Regions from separate parts of the Paenibacillus sp. G34 genome, predicted to be linked through region 3. Evidence: riboswitches for the same ligand, from Rfam matches in the RefSeq annotation. Region 3 holds a riboswitch; each other region holds the start of a gene.
The links. Region 3 has a riboswitch for cyclic di-AMP ahead of AC1VYS_RS07030 (hypothetical protein). Riboswitches for the same ligand answer to the same signal wherever they lie in the genome.
Positions count from the first base shown of each region.

Region 1: linked by a shared signal. The riboswitch ahead of AC1VYS_RS00135 (ubiquitin-like domain-containing protein) and the one ahead of AC1VYS_RS07030 (hypothetical protein) in region 3 are both predicted to bind cyclic di-AMP.
Region 2: linked by a shared signal. The riboswitch ahead of AC1VYS_RS00510 (C40 family peptidase) and the one ahead of AC1VYS_RS07030 (hypothetical protein) in region 3 are both predicted to bind cyclic di-AMP.

Region 1 covers NZ_CM166469.1:30,335-32,603, reverse strand. Annotated here, with positions in the region: gene AC1VYS_RS00135 (ubiquitin-like domain-containing protein) at 1-934, opposite strand, end outside; cyclic di-AMP (ydaO/yuaA leader) riboswitch at 1,204-1,457, opposite strand; gene AC1VYS_RS00130 (TatD family hydrolase) at 1,699-2,269, opposite strand, start outside.
Region 2 covers NZ_CM166469.1:107,905-110,173, reverse strand. Annotated here, with positions in the region: gene AC1VYS_RS00515 (hypothetical protein) at 1-777, shown strand, start outside; cyclic di-AMP (ydaO/yuaA leader) riboswitch at 1,072-1,209, shown strand; gene AC1VYS_RS00510 (C40 family peptidase) at 1,213-1,683, shown strand; gene AC1VYS_RS00505 (GNAT family N-acetyltransferase) at 2,017-2,269, shown strand, end outside.
Region 3 covers NZ_CM166469.1:1,600,539-1,602,807, forward strand. Annotated here, with positions in the region: gene AC1VYS_RS07025 (glutathione peroxidase) at 1-338, opposite strand, end outside; cyclic di-AMP (ydaO/yuaA leader) riboswitch at 718-893, shown strand; gene AC1VYS_RS07030 (hypothetical protein) at 1,011-1,439, shown strand; gene AC1VYS_RS07035 (HAD family hydrolase) at 1,582-2,269, shown strand, end outside.

The DNA of each region.
Region 1 (2,269 bases), 1.6 Mb from region 3:
CAATACCCGGCTCTTCTGAAGAGTAGGCAGTCATCGATACATTTTTCAAAACTTTAGAATATTTAAAAGAATTCCCGGAGACCGTAATCACCTTGCTGCCCGAGGCAGATGTTTTCTTCGAGTTCGTTGTTACTGCTTTTTTGGTCGTTGAAGTTTTGGCCGATACCAATTGAACTTCAGGTTCTTTCACAACCGGCTTCGCCTTCGTACCTACAGCGATCACCTTATCTACACGATTGGTTGCGACCGTTTTACCCACCATCTTTTTGGAGACCAGTTCTCCGTCTTGAAATACCTTTTCGATATGCTGCACGATTGTGCCTTCCTTGCCTTTCACTACAACACGGTTATCCCCTTGGAATAAACTCGGGTCTGCCGTTTTCACAACCTTGTAAGCCATCGGTTGTTTCACATCCACTGTATGCTTTGTTACACGCACTACACGTATCTTCATATCCGCTTTAATTGCGGTTCCGAGCGCTGGATACACTTTATCATGATTTGCAACTTTAATACCTGATTGCTGAATTACACCCTGTACCGATGAATCGGTTGTATAAAGAGTCTTGGTGTCTCCGTCTGCCGTGATTTTAACTGGAACGGCCCGCTCAATAACGATTCGGTCTCCGTCGGTAATTGCCCCGTTCATGGGCATGGATACCTTGTCGTGAGGGCTGACTGTGATTGATTGCTCCTCTAACATTTCCTGAAGCATTCCTGTACGAGTCTCTACCACCTGAGCTTTGCCGTCAATAACCAGTGATACCTGCTTCCCGGCCTGACCGTAAACGACTAACAAGATCATGATTGCAAGCGCAATTGAGAATATCGCGATCAATGCCATTTGACGCAAGTTCTCATGCTTCCACCGCAACGCGAAAGACTTACTGGATGATCGTGACTCATGGGTCTCTTCTGGTTGGAATATGCCCACTTCTCCGTCCTCCTTCATAGCCTCGCCGTCTAAAGTAATGCATGATGTCTTTGACGCGACTATACCAAATTTTCTACAGAACACAGATCAGAGATAATGACCGGTTCTGCACCATGAACCCCTCTTCGCAACATGATGTCATCCTCCTGAATACCTACCGTATGATGACAATATTTCTTTTATTCAAAACAAAAAAAGCCAAAGAAAGAGTGTAAGAGACCCTTTCGTGGCTTCCGAATGATTTTGAATATCGGAAATTCATGCACGAGGTTGCCTCTCTTTTTCCGCTTGCGAGGTTAGCTGTCGGGTTCGGGCGAAAGAGAGCCGCCCTATCTTAGGTCACCCGCTCATGGCGGACGCCCTTGAATTCACCCCGAGACCCAAAGAAGAAATCAAATATGGCTTCGCAGAACATTCCGCTGCTTTTGGGTCAGCGAACGATGCGCACCGGCTAGAATCACCGATGTTTAAGCCCTATTGGTTCCCCCGCTCTCCGATAACGGAGACTCAGCGAGATTGATTCATGAAAGTAATGTTGTTTCATCGGAAAGTGTCCCTTTGTTCATCCCCCGAACATCTGTCCAATTTTCCGCACAACAATTCACTGAAAAGATGATATCCTGTTTTGATGCATGTTGTAAAGCATGGATCAAGTACGTTTTTCTAAATATTTGGTTAAAATATTGTAATATTCTTCAATTATTCGAGGCAAAGAGCAAATTACCTCTCTATAACTCCCTTTTTCACCTGATTTACTCGATTTCTTATCGAATCCCAAAACGTTCCATGGCATTTTTGGTGGTTATTGCAGCAATTTCCTCCACCGAAATGCCTTTAATTTCCGCAGCTGCTTCGGCAACCAGACGTACATGCGCTGTCTCATTCCGTTTTCCACGATAAGGGTGGGGTGTCAGATACGGGGAGTCTGTTTCCAGGAAAAATCGATCCATCGGCACTTTGGCTAGCACCTCTTTAGGCTGTTTGGCATTCTTAAATGTGACAGGTCCCCCAAAGGACAAATGGAATCCTAAATCCAGACACATTTTCGCTGTTTCCCAGCTGCCTGAGAAGGAATGCATCACACCGCCGACCTCCCCAGCCTTCTCTTCACGCAAAATACGCACAATATCCTCATGAGCATCCCGATTATGGATAACAATAGGCATATTTAATTCACGTGCCAATGCAATTTGTTGTCGTAATACGCGGTGCTGTACCTCCTTCGGTGAAGTGTCCCAGTGATAGTCAAGACCAATTTCACCGATTGCTACCACTTTTTCATGTTTGCACAATGATGCAATCCATTCCAGATCACCCTCTTGCATCGTGATCGCA
Region 2 (2,269 bases), 1.5 Mb from region 3:
TTAATCTGGGGATATTTTATCTATCGGCTTGTTCAATCGGCTGTCGTTCCTCTTCTGCTACGTTACCCAACAGACGATGTCGGAGAGCTAAGCACACTTTTATTCAAAATGGAAAGCCAGCTGAGTCTGTCTGGCCCGGAAGTCCAGCGCTATCTATGGATTCTGGGTGCCATGTTGCTGCTTCGCCTGTTGATCAGTCCACTCATTCAAGCAGGATTGCTTTACTCCCTTCAACATTACAATTCTACAGAAGAACGCATTCCTTTTATTCAGGGCATTAAAAAGTTATGGAAACCGATGCTCCTGACGCACACCATACGTACAGTACTCATACTACTTCCTGGATACTGGCTCGTTCCCATTTTGTATTCAACAATAATGGATAGCTTTCATTCTCTTCATCTATTACTTCCTGGCATCCCATATGTAGCAAGCTGGATCATCTATGGCTGGATTGTACACCATGCCGTGCTCTATATGCAGTTTGGCATTTCTGACCCTGAAGGAGAAGGACGAACTCACGGTACATTTAAGGGACTGTGGATTGCTGTACGCCGCATCTTCCCTGTCATCGGCATTGCGCTGGCGCTCGGAGTTGTTCATTTGTTTGTCTTTGGTGCATTCACATCTGCCTCATGGTTCCTGACAGGACTCTCCGGGCTGATCTTGCAACAAACCTACCCCCTTGCCCGCAGCCTGCTCAGCATGTGGAAAATTTGTAGTCATTTTCGCTTATGGCAATCGACATCAACCAGAAATGAAGATCATATAGGTTAATCCCACAATTTCGCATGCAATCTGATATCGCTTTCAAAAATAAAAATTTGTTACCATCTCATGTTAAACATTTCATTCGTTATTGCGTATAAATACACAAACCTCGACCTTTCCCCGTCAAAGGTCGAGGTTTTTTTTGCTAATTTTGCTGCTAAACGTTGCCAAAGTACTAAGCCTCTGGTACAATAATCGCAGTGAGCTTTTAGTAACAACTTTGTAATCTTTAAATCCTTATTTGTAACAACTTAAAATTAAATCCTTAAAATTAAATTTTCTTTTCTTTTTCAGGTGCAATAACTAGCATAGCCAAATTCTTGGCACCTGGGAAGCGGGGGAACCAGTTATGGGTGAATTGATCTTGAAACAGAGGGATCATAGGGGACCTTCAACCGAATCCTTAAGCTAACCTCGCAGGCGTTGGAAGGGGTATATCACTTGTTTAAGAAGAAACTTACAGCAGCAGTACTTAGCCTCACATTTGCATTATCACTTGGAGCAGGCAGCGCGTTTGCAGATTCTAAGATGGATAAAGTCATTGATTCAGCAATGGGAACTACATACAAAAGCGGAGGAACAACACTTGATGGTTTTGACTGCTCCGGATTCACACGGTATGTATTCGACAAACTAGGTATTGATTTGGCTCGTCAATCTAGCTCTCAATACGACATGGGGGATTCCGTATCTCGCATGGAGATGAGACCTGGAGATCTGGTGTTCTTTAACACAACAGGTAAAGGCGTGTCTCACGTAGGTATTTTTGTAGGAAGTGGCAAGTTCGCACATTCTTCTTCTTCCAAAGGTGTAACGATCAGCTCATTGAGTGAAGATTACTGGGCTAACCGCTACATTGGCGCTAAACGGATTATGAGCACGGACGCGTATGAGTCTTTGGCCCTCGACTAGGGACAAGCCGGAATCAACATCATACTGTAACGAAGTATAAACAGAACCGCCCGGTACATTCTCCGCAGGAATGTATCCGGCGGTTTTTTTATGCTTTCTGATCCCATGTGGTTGCTGATGCTACAATTCATGTATATGTTCCTGAACCAACATGTTATCTTCCTTCGTTGATCCGTGCCCTTATGATGTTTTTACCCAACCCGTTATAATATAAACGGAGTGATCCGTACTTTTGTTTCATTTTTTTCTGAGAATTGAAGACTTGTCAAATGGACAGGTCTTTTGTAGAGTGAACAATGAACGGATAACGGAGAGAGGAGCATGCGCTTTTATATGAAGAATGAAGCCCCTTTGACGTTTCATGTGGTGCCTATGCAGGAAGGTCATGCAGAACTCATCTGTAGCTGGCAATATGATCCGCCTTACAATATCTATAGCTGGTTGCCGTGGGAACAGATGAAAGCACTGGAAGTCGAGTTTGGAGATGCACAACTGCGAGAAGAGCAATATGCCATTGTCCTGAATCAGGATAATCATGTGTATGGTTTTGCACAGTATTTTCCGCTCCAGAATGTTACACGTATTG
Region 3 (2,269 bases):
GGGGCTTCTTTAGAAATATGCTGGAAGAGTGGGTGAGCACTGGAACCATTGACGTCAATTTTCTCAAACATAGGGAAGCTTACGCCATAATTCATCTGGCAGAACTCCGCAATATCATCGGAAGAGCCTTTCTCCTGCGCGAATTGGTTGCTTGGGAATCCAAGCACTTCGAACGGAGCGTCCTGGAATTTATCCTGCAGTTCCTGCAGGCCTTTGAATTGAGGGGTGAGACCACATTGACTCGCGGTATTCACAATTAACAACACTTTGCCTCGATATTGGGACATCTCAATCTCTTGTCCACGTAGGGTGTTTACTTTGAAATCATAGACTGACATGGGGATTGCCTCCATCCTATTTTTCTTGATATGTTTATTATATTTTAAGCAATTAAATAATGCAAAACTTATTTTGATTTATCGTTGTTATGTTCATTCGCTAATTGGAAGTTCCGCATAGGTGAGGAATGTACAAATTAATTTTCGTGCGGCTGAGAATTAGATAGCTTGGATGAGATGGATGGCGTATAACCTCATTGTAAGCGTTATTATTAATGTATATTGCCGGAAATCTGACGATTCGGTGATCTGTGTGCACTTTACATGATCATGGCACGGGTGTATGATTCATATCGTAATTTGAATTTTAATTAAACTGTACATGAAAAACGAAACAAACGATAATATCGATCGATCTTTTACTTAAGATTTACGAACGATGTTTTAATCGCTGAGTTTCCATTCGTAGTGGGTGGAAAACGGGGGAACCAACAGGGTGTGCTGTGTTACAGCAGCAGACATCCATGGGGTGAATTTTCCGGTGACAGCCGGAAATAGGGCGACTCTCGCGCCCGAATCCGTCAGCTAACCTCGTAAGCGTTAAAGGGAGAGGCAACAAACCGCACGCTGGTTCATGGCGCTTTTGCCATGGATTATTTAAGAAGCGTTCCGGAGGCCTTGGTCCCCACGCTTCTTTTTTGTTGTCTTTTCACGCCAAGGGAGGAACGAATGATGGATACAGAGATGATTTTGGTAACGGCTCCGAATGAAGCTGGACGTAAATTTGTTAAATTGCTGATGTACAAAAAAATGCCTTTTGCCGTTCTGACAAACAGCGCTGGTGAGGAGCGCAAACTTCGCCGCATTGGGGTAGAACACGTCATTCGTATGAATACGGCAGCGGCTGAAAAATGGTTTTTGCCGCAGGGTAGTGTAGGAAATGTATTTATTTTTGAAAATAGTTTGAATTTGACCTGCCGTTACCTGCAGATTTGCCGCTCGTGGACTTCAAAGTCTTTGTGTGTGATCACCGAGCAGAGCCATCCTAAAGGGATTTATCGGGGTATGGGAGCAGATAAAATCGTATATTCATTGAATGGAGAAGTCGGCTTTCTTCTCAATAGCTGTAACAAACCGCAAGCTGAAGTCAGCAGCTTGTGATTGATTCGATGTAAGGTGCCTGCTATAATTGCAGCTATGGACTAACGGAATTTGAGGAGACTCATGCTTGTCGTGGGTCTTCTTTTTTTATGGATGCAGCGTGCAAGCTAGGGTAAAATGCGGCTTACAAGGAGGAATCGGCGTGCCGGATATTGCCGGATTGAAGTGGTTGTTTTTTGATGTGGGGGATACGCTGGTGGACGAATGGGAGCCTGTAGACGATATCATCGGGCAGTTTGTTCGAGAAGCCGGCGCTTACGGTTATCCAGTTACAATTGAAGCGGTGCGAGAGCTGTTTGCAATCTGTTATCGCAAGTATGAACAATGGCCCATGAAAGTTGCCATACGTACATACATTCATGATGAAGATCACCGCATTCAGATTCAGGACAAGCTAAAATTCCGTAAAGAACTGGAGCGACCGTTCCCTTCCGCAACCAAGGTGCTTGAGCAGCTTTCGCAGCACTATCGTATTGGCATTATTGCCAATCAGAGCCCTGGTACTGAAGCAAGACTAGAGAGCTACGGACTTCGAAAATATGTTGATGTTCTGGCATGTTCGGCAGAAGAAGGGGTGTCCAAGCCTGATCCGGAGTTGTATGCGGTTGCTTTGAAGCAGGCGGGATGCGCTCCAGAAGAAGCGGTGATGGTCGGAGATCGAATCGATAATGATATCATGCCAGCGCGTAGTTTGGGGTTACGCACGATTCGTATTTTGCAAGGGTACGGAAGGTTCCAGCCAGAGCTATCGGATGACGAGCGCGCAGACTGGACAGTGGCGTCTCTGGATGAACTACTTCCATTACTTATACCTGATGAGGATACGAGCA